4 regions of the Pseudomonas sp. KH_021 genome follow, and region 3 is predicted to be linked to each of the others. Evidence: predicted binding sites of a transcription regulator. Region 3 holds the regulator's gene; each other region holds the start of a gene.
The links. Region 3 encodes FliA, which starts transcription of late flagellar genes. Its sites were predicted from a motif close to CTAAAGTTTNNNNNNNNNNNGCCGNTAA; they were not measured.
Positions count from the first base shown of each region.

Region 1: a site for FliA is predicted at 1,907-1,934, ahead of AC3IX4_RS27440 (methyl-accepting chemotaxis protein). Genes of this name have one in related genera too.
Region 2: a site for FliA is predicted at 2,685-2,712, ahead of motA (flagellar motor stator protein MotA). Genes of this name have one in related genera too.
Region 4: a site for FliA is predicted at 2,121-2,148, ahead of AC3IX4_RS16625 (methyl-accepting chemotaxis protein). Genes of this name have one in related genera too.

Region 1 covers NZ_CM174477.1:5,961,390-5,966,217, reverse strand. The annotation lists gene AC3IX4_RS27440 (methyl-accepting chemotaxis protein) at 1-1,831, opposite strand, end outside; gene bamE (outer membrane protein assembly factor BamE domain-containing protein) at 2,064-2,318, shown strand; gene AC3IX4_RS27430 (lipocalin family protein) at 2,333-2,899, shown strand; gene AC3IX4_RS27425 (formimidoylglutamate deiminase) at 3,013-4,377, opposite strand; gene hutC (histidine utilization transcriptional repressor HutC) at 4,521-4,828, shown strand, end outside.
Region 2 covers NZ_CM174477.1:5,738,072-5,742,899, forward strand. The annotation lists gene AC3IX4_RS26470 (toll/interleukin-1 receptor domain-containing protein) at 260-739, shown strand; gene motB (flagellar motor protein MotB) at 778-1,764, opposite strand; gene motA (flagellar motor stator protein MotA) at 1,768-2,619, opposite strand; gene AC3IX4_RS26485 (HDOD domain-containing protein) at 2,769-4,289, shown strand; gene AC3IX4_RS26490 (rhodanese-like domain-containing protein) at 4,335-4,828, shown strand, end outside.
Region 3 covers NZ_CM174477.1:1,692,697-1,697,524, forward strand. The annotation lists gene flhA (flagellar biosynthesis protein FlhA) at 1-357, shown strand, start outside; gene flhF (flagellar biosynthesis GTPase FlhF) at 369-1,679, shown strand; gene fleN (flagellar synthesis regulator FleN) at 1,779-2,612, shown strand; gene fliA (RNA polymerase sigma factor FliA) at 2,609-3,349, shown strand; gene cheY (chemotaxis response regulator CheY) at 3,508-3,882, shown strand; gene AC3IX4_RS08035 (protein phosphatase CheZ) at 3,902-4,690, shown strand; gene AC3IX4_RS08040 (chemotaxis protein CheA) at 4,702-4,828, shown strand, end outside.
Region 4 covers NZ_CM174477.1:3,598,058-3,602,885, forward strand. The annotation lists gene AC3IX4_RS16600 (LysR family transcriptional regulator) at 1-701, shown strand, start outside; tRNA gene AC3IX4_RS16605 (tRNA-Leu) at 1,019-1,105, opposite strand; partial or broken gene AC3IX4_RS16610 (NAD(P)-dependent oxidoreductase) at 1,432-1,533, shown strand; gene AC3IX4_RS16615 (hypothetical protein) at 1,594-1,800, opposite strand; gene AC3IX4_RS16620 (DUF6021 family protein) at 1,820-2,026, opposite strand; gene AC3IX4_RS16625 (methyl-accepting chemotaxis protein) at 2,299-3,918, shown strand; gene AC3IX4_RS16630 (AraC family transcriptional regulator) at 3,935-4,723, opposite strand; gene AC3IX4_RS16635 (bile acid:sodium symporter family protein) at 4,810-4,828, shown strand, end outside.

The sequences.
Region 1 (4,828 bases), 2.0 Mb from region 3:
AGGCCCGCAAGGTCGCCTGCAGGTTCTCCACCCCTTCCTGATTCAGCGTGTTGATTTCGGTGATGTCGATATTGATCGACTCGACCACGGCCGTCTGTTCTTCCGTGGCAGTGGCGACCGACTGGTTCATGCCGTCGATTTCACCGATCCGCTGAGTCACGCTGCCCAACCGCTCGCCGGCCTGGTTGGCGATGCCAACGCTGTGCAGGCTCTGGTTCTGGCTTTCGGTCATGATACTGACGGCCGAACGGGCACCGATCTGCAGCTCTTCGATGATGGTTTGTACCTGTTGCGCCGAATCCTGGGTGCGGTGGGCAAGGTTGCGCACCTCATCAGCCACCACGGCAAAGCCCCGCCCGGCTTCCCCGGCGCGGGCCGCTTCGATGGCTGCGTTCAGCGCCAGTAAGTTGGTCTGCTGGGAAATGCCGGTGATCACTTCCAGGATTTGGCCAATGTTCACCGTGTTGGTGTTCAGCGTTTCGATGTTGCCGCACGAGTCGCTGATCTTCACCGACAGCTGGTTCATCACCTCGATAGTCTGGTTGACCACGTGCTGGCCATCTTCGGCCAAGCCGCGGGCGGCGCTGGAGTGCTGCGAGGCGAGGGCGGCGTTCTGGGCGATCTCCTGGGCGGCGGCGCCCAGTTCGTTGATGGCGGCGGCCACGCTGCTGGTGCGGTTGGCCTGCTGGTCGGAATTGAGCATCGATGAGTTCGAGGCGCTGACCACCCGCAGGGCCACTTCGTTGACTTGGCCGGTGGCCGACGACACTTCGCGAATCGAGTCGTGGATACGTTCGACAAATCGGTTGAACGACTGGCCCAGGGCGCCGAACTCATCATTGGCGTGAATCTGCAGGCGCTTGGTCAGGTCGCCTTCGCCTTCGGCGATATCGTGCATGGCGCGGCCCATCACATGCAGCGGCTCCATCAGCACCCGAATCAGCAGGCCGAGCAGGGCAATGATGATCAGCACCGCAATCACCGTGGCGACAATGGCCGAGGTGCGAAACTCGCTGAGCATCGAGTAGGCGGCGTCCTGGTTCAGCACCAGTGCCACGTACCAGTTGGCGGACGGTATGCCTTTGATCGGCGTGAACAAGATGAACTGCTTGCGACCATCGACCATGACTTCTTTCAAACCGGCGCTGATCGGCGGGGCCCCTTGTGGGTAGGCCTGGTCCAGGCCCTTGAGCGCCAGGCGGCTGTCGGGGTGCACGAGGATTTTGCCGTCGCTGCTGACGATGAACGCCTGGCCGTGGCCGTCGAAACTCAGCGAATTGATAATCGCGCTGACGCTGCTCATATCGACGTCGGCACCGGCTACGCCGATGAACTGGCCGTCATGGCGCACAGGGGTGGCGACGGTGAGCACCAGTTTGCTGCTGGAGGCGGACAGGTAGGGTTCAGTGACGATGGTGTGCTGGGCGCTGCTGGCGGCCTGGTACCAGCCGCGGGCACGCGGGTCGTAGTCGGCAGAGCGATTGCCGGCCGGCACCGAGTACATCGCGCCGTTCTGGCCACCGAAGTAACTGAGCTGGAAGTTGGCGGCGTAGGTGGGCAGGCCGACACTGCGCGACAAGCTCGCCGGATCGCTACCGTCCACGGCGATCTGCTGGGCCAGGGACTGCAGCAATTGAATGCGGCCGTCCAGCCAGGTCTGGATATTGCCAGTGGTCAGGGCGCCCAGCTCCTGCATGGACGACTCAGTGTTACTGCGCAAGGTCTCGCGCTGGCGGTAGTCGTTGAACAGGATGAAGCAGGTAAAGGCGACAGCCACCACAAGGGCGGCGGCTAGCAGGATCTTGTGGCTGAACTTCAGATTTTTGGTCATTGATTGGTCTTGTGCGCGAGGCAAATCAAGGAAGGGGCGGGTGTTGAGGCTGCAAGGCGAACACCGTTCCCTCCTATGTCGTCCAAAGCGTGAGAAAGATGAGTAAGACCTATGGCCAGTTGACCAACGGTAAGCAAGATAAACCCGGCCCCGGCGGGAACCGGAACCGTTTTTTTACTTCTAAGCTCCCAGAAGGCGTTCGTGCCTCATTTATGTCCAGGAGTGACTTTCAATGTCGTTGCGTTCCCTCGCCCTATTGTCGATGTGCGTGTTGTTGGCGGCCTGCAGCAAGATCAATCAAGAAAACTACTCCAAGCTCAAGACCGGCCAGACCAAGGCTGAAGTGGAGCAATTGCTGGGCAGCCCAAGTGATTGTTCCGGCGCCCTTGGCATATCCAGCTGTACCTGGGGCGACAAGAACAGCTTTATCAGCGTGCAGTACGCCGGTGACAAGGTGCTGATGTATTCGGGGCAGGGCCTGAAATGACAAGCGCCGCGAGCATGACGCGTTGGCTGGTGGCGTTGTTGGCCTGTGTGGCATTGGCAGGTTGTGCCAGCCCGAACGGCGAGCTGGTCCAGCCCAAGACAGTCGAGCATGTTGATCTCAAGCGCTACGAGGGCAAATGGTTCGAGCTGGCGCGCATGCCGATGTTGTTCCAGCGCAAATGCGCGCAATCCGAAGCGCATTACAACCTCAAGCCAGATGGCTCGTTGGGCGTGCTGAACCGCTGCCAAACCCTGCAGGGTGATTGGGAAGAAGCGACCGGCACGGCGACCCCGCAAGTGCCGGGCAAGACCGATAAGCTTATGGTGGTGTTCGACACCTGGTTTTCAAAGGTGCTGCCGGGCACTGCCAAGGGGGAGTACTGGGTGATCTACCTGGGTGACGATTATCAGACGGCGCTGGTCGGTAACCCCGATCGCAAACACCTCTGGCTGCTGTCACGCAAGCCGCAAATTCCAGCGCTGATGCGTGAAGAACTGCTGGCCAAGGCACGCCAGCAAGGCTACGACACCACCCGCTTGATCTGGCGGGTGTCCGACCGAGATATCGGCAAACAACCCTAACCCCCACAACCCAAATTTGTAGGAGCCGGCTTTAGCCGCGATGAATACGCCGCGGTTTATCTGATGCACCGCGGCGTATTCATCGCGGCTAAAGCCGGCTCCTACCCTGGCAATCAGCCCAACAACTGGCGCAGCACCTGGGTAAACGCCTGGGCACTGTCCTGCTCATCGGCATGCCGCCCGTCACGCACCACCCACTTGCCATTGACCATCACATCCCGCACCTGCCGATCTCCGCCAGCAAACAACCAACGATTCAGAATTCCGTCTTCGCTGGCCGTGGCCAGATACGGGTCGCTGCCATCGAGTACCAGCCAATCGGCACGCTTGCCCACTTCCAGCGCTCCGACCGGTTGGCCCATTGCCTGCGCGCCACCCACCAACGCCGCATCAAACAGCGTACGTCCGATCATCGGCTGGTCCTGGCGATACAACCGGTTGCGGCGCTGGTCGCGCAGGCGCTGGCCGTATTCCAGCCAGCGCAGTTCTTCCACCACGCTCAACGACACATGGCTGTCCGAACCAATGCCCATGCGCCCGCCTTGGGCCATGAAATCCACGGCCGGGAAGATACCGTCGCCCAGGTTGGCTTCGGTGGTCAGGCACAACCCGGCCACGGCGCGGCTGCGGGCCATCTGGCTGACTTCTTCGGGGTTAGCGTGAGTGGCGTGAACCAGGCACCAGCGCTCATCCACCTCGACATTCTCGAACAACCATTGCAGCGGCCGTCGGCCACTCCAGCCCAGGCAGTCATCAACTTCCTTTTGCTGCTCGGCGATGTGGATATGTACCGGGCATTGACGGTTGCTGGCATTGAGTACCTGCGTGATCTGTTCTGGGGTGACGGCGCGCAGGGAGTGGAAGCACAGGCCTAGGTGCTGGGCAGGTTGCGCAGCGATGATCGGGGCCAGCTGGGCTTGCAGCTTCAGATAGTTTTCGGTGCTGTTGATAAAGCGGCGCTGGCCTTCATTCGGCGCCTGGCCGCCGAAGCCCGAGTGGCTGTAGAGCACCGGCAGCAATGTCAGGCCGATGCCGGCATCCACGGCCGCCTGGCTGATGCGTCGAGCCAACTCGGCCGGGTCGGCGTAGGCCTGGCCGTTAGTGTCGTGGTGTACATAGTGGAATTCGGCGACAGAGGTGTAGCCCGCCTTGAGCATTTCGATGTACAGCTGACGGGCGATGACGCCGACCTGCTCCGGGCTGATCTTGCCGACCAGCCGATACATCAGGTCGCGCCAGGTCCAGAAACTGTCGTTGGGGTTGCCGGCCACTTCTGCCAACCCTGCCATCGCCCGTTGGAAGGCGTGGGAGTGCAGGTTGGGCATCCCCGGCAGCAGCGGGCCGTTGACCCGCTCGGCGCCGTCAGCGCTGTCGTTGGCCTGGATGGTGGTCAGCAGCCCATCGGCATTGACCTCAAGTCGAACATTATTGGCCCATCCATTAGGCAGCAACGCGCGTTCAGCAAAGAAAGCGGGCATCGGTCGGCACCTCATTTTGTTTATTTGTATATACATATACAGACGTTTGCGTGCCCGGTAAACTCCGGCAAGCTATCGATCAAACTTTCGAACAAGGAATAACCGTGCCGACTCCGCCTGTCGTTTCAGCGCTGGTTGCCCAAATGGGCGATAGTCCGGCGCCGCTGTATGCGCGTGTGAAGCAAATGATCGCCCTGCAAATCCAGAACGGCACTTGGCCACCGCACCATCGGGTGCCGTCCGAGAGCGAGCTGGTCAGTGAGCTAGGCTTCAGCCGCATGACCATCAACCGCGCCCTGCGCGAACTCACTGCCGAAGGTTTGCTGGTACGTATGCAAGGCGTCGGCACCTTCGTAGCCGAACCCAAGACCCGGTCGGCGTTGTTCGAAGTGCACAACATCGCTGACGAGATCGCTTCACGCGGGCACCATCACACCTGCAAGGTCGTGCA
Region 2 (4,828 bases), 2.2 Mb from region 3:
GAATACTGAAGTGCCAGGTTTTACGACTGCTGCGCAGCCGGACGTGGCCTCGTTCTACTCGTCCACTGCTACGAAATGCAGTACACCAAAAGATGTGTAGATACCTATGCCGCGATGGCCGCACCGCAATCCCTTTTGCAGGAAAAATCTGTAGGATCTTTAACCCTGTTGCGTAGGGTTCGTCTTCTTTTGCGCCTGAACATTGCCCAACTCGCCACTCTGTCCAATGGTGTCCTTTTACCCTGAAAGGACGCACCTGATGACAGTACTTATCTGCTACCGCTACACCGATCGGTTCAGCGCTCATCTGATCAATGATCGCCTGCGAGATCACGACATCCCCGGCCGCATGCAGGCACTGGACTTCGAATCCGGGACTACCCATGACATCACCACCTTGATCACTCGCGACATCATGGAGTGCAGCCACGTGATTGCGGTGGTGTCGGAACGTTCGGCAAACGCTTGGTGGCTGCCCTTCCTGATCGGCGAGGTCACCATGATCGATAGGCGCATCAGCCTCTACAACACCAATCGCCTGCCACTGCCCGAATACCTCAAGCGCTGGCCCGTCATGACGTGCGTCGAGGACGTGGATTTCTTTATCGAGTGTTTTCGCAATGAGCTGCGAGGCCAGCAGAGCTTTGGTGCCGAGTCACTGGAAGCCATCGCCAACAACACGCGCAATGCCGATATCTTTCATACCGAGCTAAAAGCCAGGATCCGTCGCGGCGCCTGACCTGGGCGGCCATGCCCCTGCGGGGCCATGGCCGCACATCACTGCCTGGGCTCATCCATCTTCAAGGGACCGTTGTCGAAGATATTCAGCTTTTCGCGCAGCTCGCGGGGCTGGGTTGGGTCGGCAGGTGGCGCCTCTCCCGGCTGTGCAGCCGGTGATTCAGTGGGCGGCGACTGTTGCTCGCCCTCGATGGCACGCTGGGACTTTTTGGTCAGTACCACAATGTCGATGCGGCGGTTCACCGGGTTCAGAGGGTTCTGCCGGTCGAACAGCGCCGAAGAAGCATAACCCACCACTCGCGCAACCTGATTCTCCGGATAGCCACCCGCAACCAGTGCACGCCGGGCGGCGTTGGCACGGCCGGCCGACAACTCCCAGTTACCAAATTCACCACTGCCGGCATAGGGCTTGGCATCGGTGTGGCCGCTGATGCTGACCTTGTTCGGCACAGCCTTGATGGTGTCGGCCATGGCCAGCAAGATGTCTTCGAAATACGGCTGCAGGCGTGCGCTGCCCAGATCGAACATCGGCCGGTTTTCGGCATCCATGATCTGGATGCGCAGGCCATCCGGGGTAATCTCGAACAGGATCTGATCCTTGAATTTCTGCAGCTGCGGGTTTTCCTCGACCTTTTTTTGCAGCTCTTGCAGCAACAACTCCAGACGCTCGCGCTCGACCTGCTCGGCCATGCTTTGCGCCTGATCGTCGTCCAGCTTCTGGGTCACATCTGGTTGAGGCTGGGCTTCGACTTCGGGGTTGATTGTCTTTTCCGGCGCAAGCTTGGGCGAGCCGCCCAGGTCAATCACGTAAGGGGTGCCGCTTTCGGCAAAGCCGATAGGGTCCTTGAAGTACCCGGCAATGGCGAGTTTCTGCTCCGGCGTTGCGTTGGACATCAACCACAACACCAGGAAAAAGGCCATCATGGCGGTGGCGAAGTCAGCAAACGCAATCTTCCAGGCACCGCCATGGTGCCCCGCGTCGAAACGTTTGACCCGCTTGACGATTATCGGCTGGTTATTTTCCATGACTCAGCGACCGCGAACGGCTTGCTCAAGCTCCGCGAAGCTTGGCCGATGCAGCGGGAACAGCACCTTGCGACCGAACTCCACTGCCAGCGACGGCGGCATGCCGGAAGCCGAAGCCACCAGCGAAGCCTTGATGGCCTCATAAACGTTCAGCTCTTCACGCGCATCATGACGCAGCGCGGTAGCCAGTGGCCCAAAAAAGCCATAGGCCGCCAGGATCCCGAAGAAGGTACCCACCAGCGCTGCGCCGACGTGCATGCCGATGGCCGCCTTGTCGCCATCGCCCAAGGAAGCCATGGTCACGACGATCCCCAGGACCGCCGCCACGATACCGAAACCGGGCATGCCGTCGGCGATACCGGTAATGGCGTGGGACGGATGCTCGAGTTCTTCCTTGAGGCTCAACAGTTCCATGTCGAACAGGCCTTCCAGCTCGTGTGGCGCCATGTTGCCGGACGACATAATGCGCAGATAGTCGCAAACGAACGCAATCATGCGCTCATCCTTCAGCACCGCCGGGTACTTGGCAAAAATAGGGCTGGCGGCGGCGTCTTCGATATCGGCCTCGATGGCCATCATACCTTCGCGCCGGCTCTTGTTAAGGATCTCGTAGATCAGCCCCAGCACCTCTATATAAAAGGTATGGCTGAAGCGTGAGCTGAACATGCTCAGCGATTTTTTGAAGACGTGCTTGGTCATGTGGCCGGGGTTGGCCTGCAGGAACGCACCCAGGGCCGCGCCGCCGATAATCATGACCTCAAAGGGCTGAATCAGAGCGGCAATCTTGCCGTGGGACAGTACATATCCGCCGAGCACACTCGCGAATACGACAATGATGCCGATAATTTTAGCCATGGATTAAGCGCACTTACTAAAGTCGTGGTCAGGGTCGTGAGCGAGCTGTAAAACTCTTCTTCTACTTATCGGCCGAACTGCGCCAGACTATAGTCACAAAAGGCGAAAAGCCAGTTCGGGTCCCTTGCAGAGCAGCCATCGAAACCATCGTGCCAACCCAGACTCCCAAAAACCTAGACGCCTGGCTCAAGTTACTCGACAGCGTCCGCCTCCCGGTCCCACGCGAAAGCTTTGAGCGGGTGCGCATGGCAATCAGCGACAGCCGCCGCTCGTTGCGAGACATTGCGCAGTTGATGCAACAGAGCCCTGCGCTGGCATTGAGCGTGTTGCGCGAAGCCAATCATCGTACGCATGGCAGCCTCGCCGAGCCTGCCGAAAACCTCGAGATCGCCCTCACTCGCTTGGGTCTTGCGCGCACCCAAGAGCTGCTGGAGCGCTTGCCAGTCGCCGATGCCGCGGACATTCCCCACGCCCTGCGCCACCTGCAGATGATCAGCCAGCACGCAACAGAACAGGCCAATGGCCTGTTTGCCAACCGACTGGCGCGGCTGTGGCAGGACATTCACTGGGGCAGCCTGTTGTTCCTGGCCCCAATGTGGCCACTGGCGCTGGCCGAACCTGATCTGGTCGAAGCCTGGGAGCTGCGAGTTATCCACAAGGGCGAATCGCCAGCCAAGGTCGAAATGGAGCTGTTCGGCATCCGCCTGTTGGCACTGTGCGAGGCACTGGCCGATATTTGGCGCCTGCCAGCCTGGGTCAGCCATGGCTATAAGGTGCTGCAACATGAACGTAATGGGCTGGTCAAGGCGCTGCACATCGCCCGTGACAACGATCACCCCTTGCGCCAGCAGCAATTGCTCGATGCCGACCCCGCCCTGCGTCGCTGGCTGAACCAGCCGCCCAATACGGTGCTGCTGGCCAATGGGCTGGCACTGGCTTCGCAACAAGGCTGGGACTGCCCGCATACGCTGCGCTGGGAGTTTCTGACCTGCCTGTTCCTGCAGATGCCGTTGGATGAACTACAACAGCAGGTTCACCAGCAAGCGGTGCAAAGCGCGCGCTTGCATGGCGGAGGCGACTTGGCCCACCCGGCCCTCACGCTGATCTGGCCATGGGCGACGCGCCATATCGGTCGCGCCTTGCAGCCAATGGCACCGCCTTCGGCCGAAGCGCTGGCCACCTGGCGCAAGATCTGCACCGAACTGCTGGTCGAGCCCAGCCGTTATGCCAATGCCTTGCACCTGACCACTCAGGCTCGCGATGCCTTGCAAGCGTGTGGCATGCAACGGGTCATGATGCTGATGGTCGATAAGACGCAAAGCCATCTGCGGGTCCATCAGGTTGCTGGGCTACCGGCTGGGGCAGCCGAGCAAAGCGTGGCGGTCAACCAGAACAAACTGATTCAGCGCCTGCTATCGCAGCCGGCGCAGATCCGACTGACCCCGGACAATTACGCGCAATTCGAACCGCTTCTGCCAAACGATATCGACACGCTGTTCAAGGGCGAACATCTGTTGTTGCGCTCGCTAAGCAGCAATGGCCGGGTGGTGATGGTGGTGATTGCCGACCAAGGCGGCCATCCATTTTCCGAAATCAGCGTCCAGGCATTCGGTAAAACTGCACAATGCATCGAGCGGGCCTTGGCCAGCTTCAGCAACCGCAGCCAATGATCCTTGCGCTACAATCGCGCCTCACTTTCCTTCTGGAGACCTGACATGTCTGTTTTCTCTGGCTTGCCCCTGGTGATCGAGCCTGTCGATCTGCAGGCTCGACTCAATGCTCCAGAATTGATCCTGGTCGACTTGACCAGCGTCACCAGCTATAGCGCTGAGCACATTCCCGGTGCCCGCTTCGTCGACCCCAAGCGCACCCAACTGGGCAAGCTACCTGCGCCGGGGCTACTGCCCACTCTGGCTGACCTGGAGCACCTATTCAGCGAACTGGGCCATAATCCCGACGCCGTCTACGTGGTCTATGACGACGAAGGCGGCGGCTGGGCCGGTCGTTTCATTTGGTTGCTGGATGTGATCGGTCATCAAGCCTATCACTACCTCAATGGCGGTCTGAAAGCCTGGAAAAGCGAAGGCCTTCTGAACACTGATGTTCCGGCGCCCCACGGCAAGCCCGTCCACCTGACACTGCAGGACGAGCCCACCGCCACCCGCGAATACCTGCAAAGTCGCCTGGGCGCTGCGGACCTCGCAATCTG
Region 3 (4,828 bases):
TGTCGCGCCATCGTGCAAAGCATTGTGGGGCTTGAGCCCGAGCTGCCTGTGATCACGCTTGAGCCAAGGTTGGAACAAATTTTGCTCAATAGTTTGCAGCGCGCCGGACAAGGCCAGGAAGAAGCTGTTCTTCTGGAGCCGAGCATGGCCGAAAAACTTCAGCGTTCGTTGATCGAAGCTGCCCAGCGTCAGGAAATGCAGGGGCAGCCGGCGATCCTGCTGGTCGCAGGGCCGGTCAGGGCGATGCTGTCGCGCTTCGGTCGTCTGGCTGTACCGAATTTGCACGTTCTGGCGTATCAGGAAATACCCGACAACAAGCAAGTCACCATCGTTGCAACAGTAGGGCCCAATGGCTGAGGTAACGGGTTATGCAAGTTAAGCGTTTTTTCGCTGCCGACATGCGCCAAGCGATGAAACTGGTTCGCGATGAGTTGGGGCCCGACGCCGCCATCATTGGTAACCGGCGGATTGCTGGCGGTGTCGAGCTGACGGCGGCGCTGGACTACAAGTTGTCGGCACTGGCGCCCAGCGCGCCAAACGTTGAACTCGAGAACGAGTTGCGCAAGACCCAGTCGCGTATCGTGACCGCGCAGGCTGAGCTGAGCATTCGCAACGATGCCAATACCAATGGCCAGTTGTTCGCAGGTTTGCCGCTGACCGCTGCCGAACCCCTGGTCGAGCCCCATTTCGAGGAGCCGCCACGCCCGGTTGCGCCACCTGCCATGCCGCCGGTCGACCACCGCCTGTTCGACTCCATGCGTTCGGAGCTCAGTGGCTTGCGCGAGCTGCTGGAAGTCCAGCTCGGCTCCCTGGCCTGGACCCAACTGCAAGGCAGCAAACCACAGCAGGCCAACCTCTGGCGACGCCTGCAGCGCATTGGCCTGTCTGGCCCGCTGTCGCGTGACCTGCTGGAACTGACCCGCGAAATCGAAGACCCACGCCATGCCTGGCGCATGTTGCTGGCCCACCTGGCGCGCAAGATCACGGTGCCTGAGATCGAGCCGATCGAAGAGGGCGGGGTGATTGCCATGGTCGGCCCGGCCGGCATGGGCAAGACCACCACCCTGGCCAAGCTGGCTGCGCGCTATGTACTCAAGTACGGCGCGCAGAGCCTGGCGTTGGTGAGCATGGACAGCTTCCGTATCGGCGCCCAGGAGCAACTCAAGACCCTGGGGCGAATCCTCAATGTCTCGGTGACCTACGTTGACCCTGGGCAGTCGTTGGCCCAGGCGCTGGAACCGTTGCTGCGCAAGCGCGTCGTGCTGATCGACACCGCTGGCCTGCAGGCCAGCGACCCGGCCCTGCGCATGCAGCTTGAAAGCCTGGCCGGGCGTGGCATCAAGGCACGCAACTTTCTGGTTTTGGCCACTACCAGCCAGAAACAGGTGCTCACCGCCGCCTACCACAGCTATAAGCGCTGCGGCCTGTCGGGGTGCATCCTGACTAAACTGGATGAAACGGCTTGTCTTGGCGAAGTGCTGAGCCTGGCCATCAGTCAAGAATTGCCGGTTGCCTACCTAACCGATGGCCCGCGCATTCCTGACGACCTGCACGTACCGCGCGGTCACCAGTTGGTGAGTCGCGCGGTCAGCGTGCAGATGCAGGAAGAGCCCAGCGAAGAGGCGATGGCCGATATGTTCGCTGATCTCTACCAGCGCCCCGGCCAGCGAGTGGGCTGAGGTGAACATGGAACAACAACAAAGTACCTGCATTGTCCGGCTGCCGCGCGCAGTCAGTCATGTGGCCGCGGTCTAAGAAAGACAAGGTAAAGAACGAACATGGGCAGCATGCATCCAGTACAGGTGATCGCGGTGACCGGCGGCAAGGGTGGCGTCGGCAAGACTAACGTGTCAGTGAACTTGTCCCTGGCGCTGGCTGAGCTTGGCCGTCGTGTCATGCTGCTGGACGCCGACCTGGGACTGGCGAATGTCGACGTACTGCTGGGGTTGACCCCCAAGCGCACCCTGGCCGACGTGGTCGAGGGGCGCTGCGAGCTGCGCGATGTGGTGTTGCAGGGGCCGGGCGGTGTGCGGGTGATCCCGGCCGCGTCTGGCACCCAGAGCATGGTCCACCTCACGCCCGCCCAGCATGCCGGCCTGATCCAGGCGTTCAGCGATATTGGCGACAACCTCGACGTGCTGGTGATCGACACCGCGGCCGGTATCGGTGATTCGGTGGTCAGCTTCGTGCGCGCCGCCCAGGAAGTGCTGCTGGTGGTGTGCGACGAGCCTACCTCGATCACCGATGCCTATGCGTTGATCAAGCTGCTCAACCGCGATTACGGCATGAACCGCTTCCGGGTCCTGGCTAACATGGCCCAGAGCCCGCAGGAAGGGCGCAACCTGTTTGCCAAGCTGACCAAGGTCACCGACCGTTTTCTTGATGTCTCCCTGCAATACGTGGGCGCGGTGCCTTATGACGAATGCGTGCGCAAGGCGGTGCAGAAGCAGCGTGCCGTCTATGAAGCCTTCCCACGTTCCAAGTGCGCGCTGGCCTTCAAGGCCATTGCCCAGAAGGTCGACACCTGGCCGCTGCCCGCCAACCCCCGTGGGCACCTGGAATTCTTCGTCGAGCGGCTGGTGCAGCGGACCAGCACAGGGCCGGTGCTATGAATGCCAGCGGCTATCGCATGTACAGCAAGGCCTCGCGTGACTCGCAGAGCGAGTTGATCGAGCGATACGCCCCGCTGGTCAAGCGCATTGCCTACCACTTGCTGGCGCGTTTGCCGGCCAGTGTGCAAGTCGAGGATCTGATCCAGGCCGGCATGATTGGCCTGCTGGAAGTGTCCAACAAATACGACGCCAGCAAAGGCGCCAGTTTCGAGACCTACGCCGGTATTCGCATCCGTGGTGCGATGCTCGATGAGGTCCGCAAGGGCGACTGGGCTCCCCGCTCGGTCCACCGCAATACCCGTATGGTCAGTGATGCGATTCGGGCAATTGAAGCAAAAACCGGCCGTGACGCTAAAGATCACGAAGTTGCGGCCGAACTCCAATTGAGCCTTGATGATTACTACGGGATTTTGAACGACACATTGGGCAGCCGCCTGTTCAGTTTCGACGACCTGTTGCAGGACGGCGAGCACGAAGGGCTGCATGAGGACGGCGCGAGCGCACAGCTTGAACCGTCGCGTGATCTGGAAGACGAACGCTTCCAGGCCGCGCTGGCCGATGCCATCGCCAATCTGCCCGAGCGTGAACGTCTGGTTCTGGCCTTGTATTACGACGAGGAACTGAACCTCAAGGAAATCGGCGAAGTGTTGGGCGTCAGTGAGTCACGGGTCAGCCAGTTGCACAGTCAGTGCGCCGCGCGTTTGCGTGGGCGCCTGGGGGAATGGCGGGCACGTTGAGCTGGGGCTGCCAGTCGATCGACGGGTAGCAAAGACGTTCTGCACGACGTTGCGAATTCATGCAGTCGTGGCACGCAACAAAACACCGGATTTGATTGAATGCGCACCCCGTAGCCGGGTGCGTTTAAGACTGCTTGGAGGTCGAATTGGACAAGAACATGAAAATCCTCATCGTTGACGATTTTTCGACGATGCGGCGGATCATCAAGAACCTGTTGCGCGACCTGGGGTTCACCAACACCCATGAAGCCGACGATGGCAACACCGCGCTGCCAATGCTCAACAGCGGCAGTTTTGATTTCCTCGTCACCGACTGGAACATGCCAGGCATGAGCGGGCTGGACCTGCTCAAGGCTGTGCGTGCCGATGCGCGCCTGAGCCACCTGCCGGTGTTGATGGTGACCGCCGAAGCCAAGCGTGAGCAGATCATCCAGGCCGCCCAGGCCGGTGTGAACGGTTACGTGGTCAAGCCATTCACGGCCCAAGCGCTCAAAGAAAAGATCGAAAAGATCTTCGAGCGCGTCAACAGCTGAAGATCGCCACGGGAGCGCTATGGAGCCTAACAATTCGTCTTTGGGTGACTTTGAGTCGACCCTGAAGAGACATGCCCACGAGTTGGTGAACAGCCTTGAAAAAGGCAAGTTCGGCGACGCGGTACATCTGATCCATGAGCTGAACCAGACGCGTGACCGTGGCCTGTATCAAGAGGTCGGCAAGCTGACGCGCGAACTGCACAGCGCCATCGTCAGCTTTCAGATCGACCCGCGCATGCCGCAGGCCGAGGAAGTCTCACAGATCACTGATGCCACTGAGCGTTTGTCTTATGTGGTCAAGCTGACCGAGGCGGCGGCCAATCGCACCATGGACCTGGTGGAGCAGAGCACGCCGGTGGTCAATGACATGGGCAGCGAGGCCAAGGCCTTGAGCGTCGACTGGCAGCGTTTCATGCGCCGGGAAGTCGAGGCTTCGGAGTTTCGTGAACTGGCCAAGCGGATCGACAGTTTTCTGACGCGCAGCGAGCAGAATGCCCGCACCGTGTCTGGCAGCCTCAATGACATCCTGCTGGCCCAGGACTACCAGGACCTCACGGGCCAGGTCATCAAGCGCGTCACGCAGATGGTCACTGAAGTCGAAAGCAACCTGCTCAAGCTGGTGCTGATGGCAAGCCAGGTGGATCGTTTTGCGGGTATTCAGCACGATCACCAACTGCTGGCCAACGAAAAAAATCAGGAAAATCATCCCGCCAGGGGTGAAGGTCCGCAGATTCATGCCGATAAGCGAGATGACGTCGTGTCAAGTCAAGACGATGTTGACGATCTGCTATCCAGCCTGGGCTTTTAGGGAGCACGTAAATGAGCTTCGGCGCCGATGAAGAAATCCTTCAGGATTTCCTGGTAGAAGCCGGCGAGATTCTTGAGCAACTGTCCGAACAACTGGTCGAGCTGGAAAGCCGACCCGATGATGCCGATTTGCTCAACG
Region 4 (4,828 bases), 1.9 Mb from region 3:
AGTCGATTTCTTCACTGGGTCAAAGTCTGCAAGGCAGGGTGCGATTGAGTGTGCCCAGCGGCTACGGCCAACTGGTAATGTCGGATTGGCTGATTGAGTTCAAGCGCCTCTACCCAGGCATCGTGCTGGACGTCATGTTCGAGAACCGTGTCGAAGACCTGATGCGCGATGAAGTGGATATCGCGATCAGAGTGACGTCGGAGCCACCGCAGAATCTTGTCGCACGTGATTTGGGGGCGGTACGCTACATCGCTTGCGCAACGCCGGACTATGCCCAGGCACACGGCCTACCTCTGCAGCTTGACGATCTGCGTGCCATACCGCTGATCACCGCTGTCGTCACCGGACGGCAACTGCGCTTTTCGGCCTATTTGGACGAGGAGCGACACGAGGTGCTCCTTGAGCCAACCCTGATTTCCAAGAATTTCACCTTCCTGCGCCAGGCTATATTGGCAGGCTTGGGTGTGGGCTTGGTGCCTGACTATATGGTGCAAGAGGACCTGCGCTGCGGCAGGCTGATCACTGCCCTGGACCAGTGGCGGATGAGCATCTTCGGCAAGAGCAACATGTACATGCTCTACATGCCTAACCACCATCACACGCGAGCCGTATCGACGTTTATCGATTTTATACTCGCCAAGACAAGATCGGCTGTAGCGCGCTCTGCGCCTAAGATTCACAGCGGTGCTTCGTCAACCTAGGCGGGTCCAGGCGTTTTTTGATGTCGACCATATTGCTGGCACCGCCTCCAGATCATCTTCGGTGCAGTAGCAGACTGGCTTGGGCATGATCTCCCGACTGGCGTGTCCAGGCCTCGACCCTGCGCAACAGCCCTGAGGGCGATATCCCGATCAGTGACGTGGGCATACGACAGTCGTTATGACCGAGCAGTACATCAGGGAGCGCAAGGGCAAAAAAGTGACACCCACAAGATGAATTGCGGACCAAAGCCAGAATTGCGGACCAGAAAACAACAAAGGCCTACCCGCCTGAAAGCGTGTAAGCCTTTGATTTTAAATGGTGCCCGAAGCCGGAATCGAACCGGCACGCCCTTACGAGCGGGGGATTTTAAGTCCCATGCGTCTACCAGTTTCGCCATTCGGGCGGTAGCGCTATACAGCGGCCGGGCGCATTCTGCGATGAATTTGGCGATGCCCCTAATAACGATTAGGCAGATCGACCTCGCGCCTGACAAGTGATCGAATATATACAGTCAGCTGTCACGAATCAAGCCAAAAATCTTGTTTTATGCGCTGCAATCGCTTCGAGCCTTGTCAGTAAAGTCGTTGTAAATCAATCATGTGCACCTCAAGTCTCGATGCGCCCCGCGCAATACCAAGCCAGCCTGCCTATCCACTTGAACTCCGATGAAGGCACTCCGGTCCTCCTTCCAACAGCGCTTTGATTTGCGTAGCCGTTGGGAGAACAGCGATGACCGACTACCCCAAACCACCCTTCCCCGCTCAAACTCAGCCAATTCCTGGCACCCAAGGCAAAATGGAGCCCTATCCCGATTGCGGTGAGCAGAGCTACAAAAGGCTCTGAACGCAAACCGGTGCGACAAGGCGCACCGGTTTGCGTTCAAGCGTGTCGCTAATCATTGGGAAGTGGCATGTCCTTATCATCGGGTATGCCGTCGCCAGTCGCCGGATCTCGTTGGCCTTTGGAAGGTTCTCGGGTCACAACGTCAGGCCTCGCCAGCGGGTCTGACTTAAGGGTTTTGTCCAGTTTTCGTGCAGCCTCTTCTGCTTGCTTGCCAGGTTTGGCACGCTGGTCTTCAAAACTCGAATCGGTCGACATAGGCACCTTCCTTCAGGGCTCAATGTTTCAGATCAGCCAAGGGGTCGTAAATGATTCGGGCGGGCTTTTTATCACGCTCGACAGAGGGGTCACGAGGCGCTTTAGCCGGGCCGATCGGGTCTACTTGTGGATCGCTGACATCCGGAGAGTCAGGATCGAAGCCCAAGTCCTTGTCGCCAGAGGTGTGTTCCGAGGAATGTGGACCAGTGGGTGTTTTGGCGCTCATTTCCGCCTCCTGGACGCTCACTGTTGAGCGCCTCCAATTCATCAGAAACTTGCACCGCGCATTCGTGCGGTGCATCGGACCAATGGCCTTGCTGCTCGAGGATGACCAATCGTCGCCTTTATGGTCATAACCGCTCAAGATCAATGCTTTACGGCCGAAGATATGAGCTGTCTCCGTCTCGTGGCCTTCGCCCTGAACGGCACAGGGAAGTGGTGAATACTGAAATATCTGCGCTCTACGCTGCAGGCCTTTTTCTTTGTCGAGTGGTGTTTATGTCGAAATCCCTGAGATTTCAAATTCTGGCATTGCTGGGCGGTAGCCTGGCGCTGGTACTGGTCATTGCCTTGTTCTGTTTTCATTTGTTATCCAACAACGTCCAGGCCTATCGCGGTTTAGTAGAAGGCCCGCTGCACGCCTCACAACTGATCGACCAGGCCAACCTGCAATTCAAGGTACAAGTACAAGAATGGAAAAACGTCCTGCTGCGCGGTAAAAACCTCGCGGATCGAGACAAGTACTGGGGCCAGTTCGAAGGCCAGGAACAACAGGTGCAGGACACGCTTGGCCAGTTGAGCGCGCTGGCCGGGATCGAGTCGCAGATAAAAGACAAGATCGAGCGCCTGCGCACCCAGCACCATGACTTGGGCATTGCCTATCGCAAGGGCCGGGATGCCTTCATTGCATCCGATGCGGACCCCGTGGCGGGTGATCGTGCCGTCCAGGGCATGGATCGCGCGACCAGCGAGCAGATGAATGCATTAGTCAGCGGGCTACGCCAGCAAAGTGAAACCCAGTCAGCACTCATCAACCAGAACGCCCATCGCACCATTTTGCTAGGTGCACTGGTGATTCTGGGCTCGGCATTCCTCGTAGGCGCCCTGGCGCTGTGGAGGGTCAATCGCCACATCATTTCGCCCATCCGCTTGCTGATCGACTATGTCGCACAGATGAGCGATGGGCGCTTTCAGGCCCGTGTAAATGTCGACCGCCAGGACGAACTGGGGCGGCTGGCGGCTGCCGCCAACACCTTGCGCGATTTTCTGTCTGAAACCTTCAACCGACTGAAGATCAGCACCACTCATCTGGACACTGCAGGCAGTGAGCTGAAGGCCATTGCCGCGCTGATGGCCCACGGCACTCGCGAGCAATTTGACCGAACTGACCAGGTCGCCACCGCGATGACCGAAATGTCAGCCACCGCTCAAGAAGTGGCACGCCACGCCGTGCAGGCGGCAGAGGCTGCCAATGAGGCCGACCAGAGCGCGCAGGAAGGCGCCAAGGTCATGAATGCCACTATCCACTCCATTACCCAGATGCGCGATGAAATCACTCATACCGCCGAGGTGATACGCCGCCTGGAAAGCGACAGTGGCCGCATCGGCAAGGTGTTGGAAGTGATCCGCGGAATCGCCGAGCAAACCAACTTGCTGGCGCTTAATGCCGCCATAGAGGCAGCTCGGGCCGGTGAAGCAGGCCGCGGGTTTGCTGTGGTAGCCGATGAAGTGCGCACGCTGGCACAACGCACCGCGGCTTCGACGGCCGAAATCAATCAAATCATCAATACGGTACAGACCGGTGCGATCGATGCTGCCAACGCCATTGAAACGGGTCAGTCGCGCAGCCAGCAAAGCGTTGAACACGTCACCCTGGCAGGTCACTCGCTCGCGCGTATTACCGAAGCGGTTGAAGCGATTCGTGACATGAACCGACAAATCGCCACCGCTGCCGAAGAGCAGACGTCAGTGGCCGAAGACATCTCTCGCAACTTGACCGAGATCACTACGATTGCCACGACCAACGAAGGCAATGTGCGGCGCACGCAAGTGGCGAGCGAAGACCTGCACCAACTGTCCGTGGGGTTGAGTGGCGTGATTTCCCACCTGAGCGCATAGCCGCGCAACTGACTGGCTAGCGAAAAAACTCCCCCGGTGTAGCGCCAAATTGCTGACCAAACGCTGCAATGAACGCTGATGTCGAGTCATAGCCGCAGGCCAGCGCTACATCGGTGACCCGCTCGCCCTGCTCCAACGGGGTGAGCGCCCCCAACAAGCGCAAGCGCTGGCGCCAGGCGCGGAACGTCAGGCCCGTCTCACGCTGGAACAAGCGCGTGAGGGTCTTCTCGGTCACCCCGAACTTTTCACTCCAGTGGCCCAAAGTCGTCTGCTGTTCGGGGTGCAACTGAAGGCTGCGGAAAATCTGTCGCAGTCGGGCATCCTGAGGCAGTGGCAGCATCAAGTCGATCTGCGGCGCCGCCGCCAGCTGGTCCAGTATCACCTGGGCCAGCCGCCCGTCCGAGCCCTCCAGGTCATACTCCACCGGCAGCTTGCTGAACGCCCGGATCAGCTCGCGCAACAGGTCACTGACGCCCAGCACCTGGCAACGCTCTGGCGCCCAAGTGGTGACACTGCAATCAAGGTACAGGCTGCGCATCTCCGTACGCGCCGAGCTGAATACCCGATGAGGCATGCCTGCCGGAATCCACACAGCGCGCTCCGGCGGCGCGACAAAACGACTGAAGCTGGTCTGGACTTCAAGCACGCCTTGTATCGCATAGGACAGTTGGACCCACGGATGGCTATGGCGCCGGGTCAACGCTCGATTGGGCAGCGATTCGGTGCGACCGTATACGGGTCTTGGCAGGCTGGGCAGTCCGGGAATACTGCGCCGGACTGCTTTGTCATGTCCTTTTGGCGACATCTGTGGGCTCTTCGGCGTTAGTCGGTAATCTGCAAGCACGTTAGAGTCCCTTCTACACACTTGGCAACCCCCGGATGACCATGCCTATGAGCCGCCCTCGCTTCT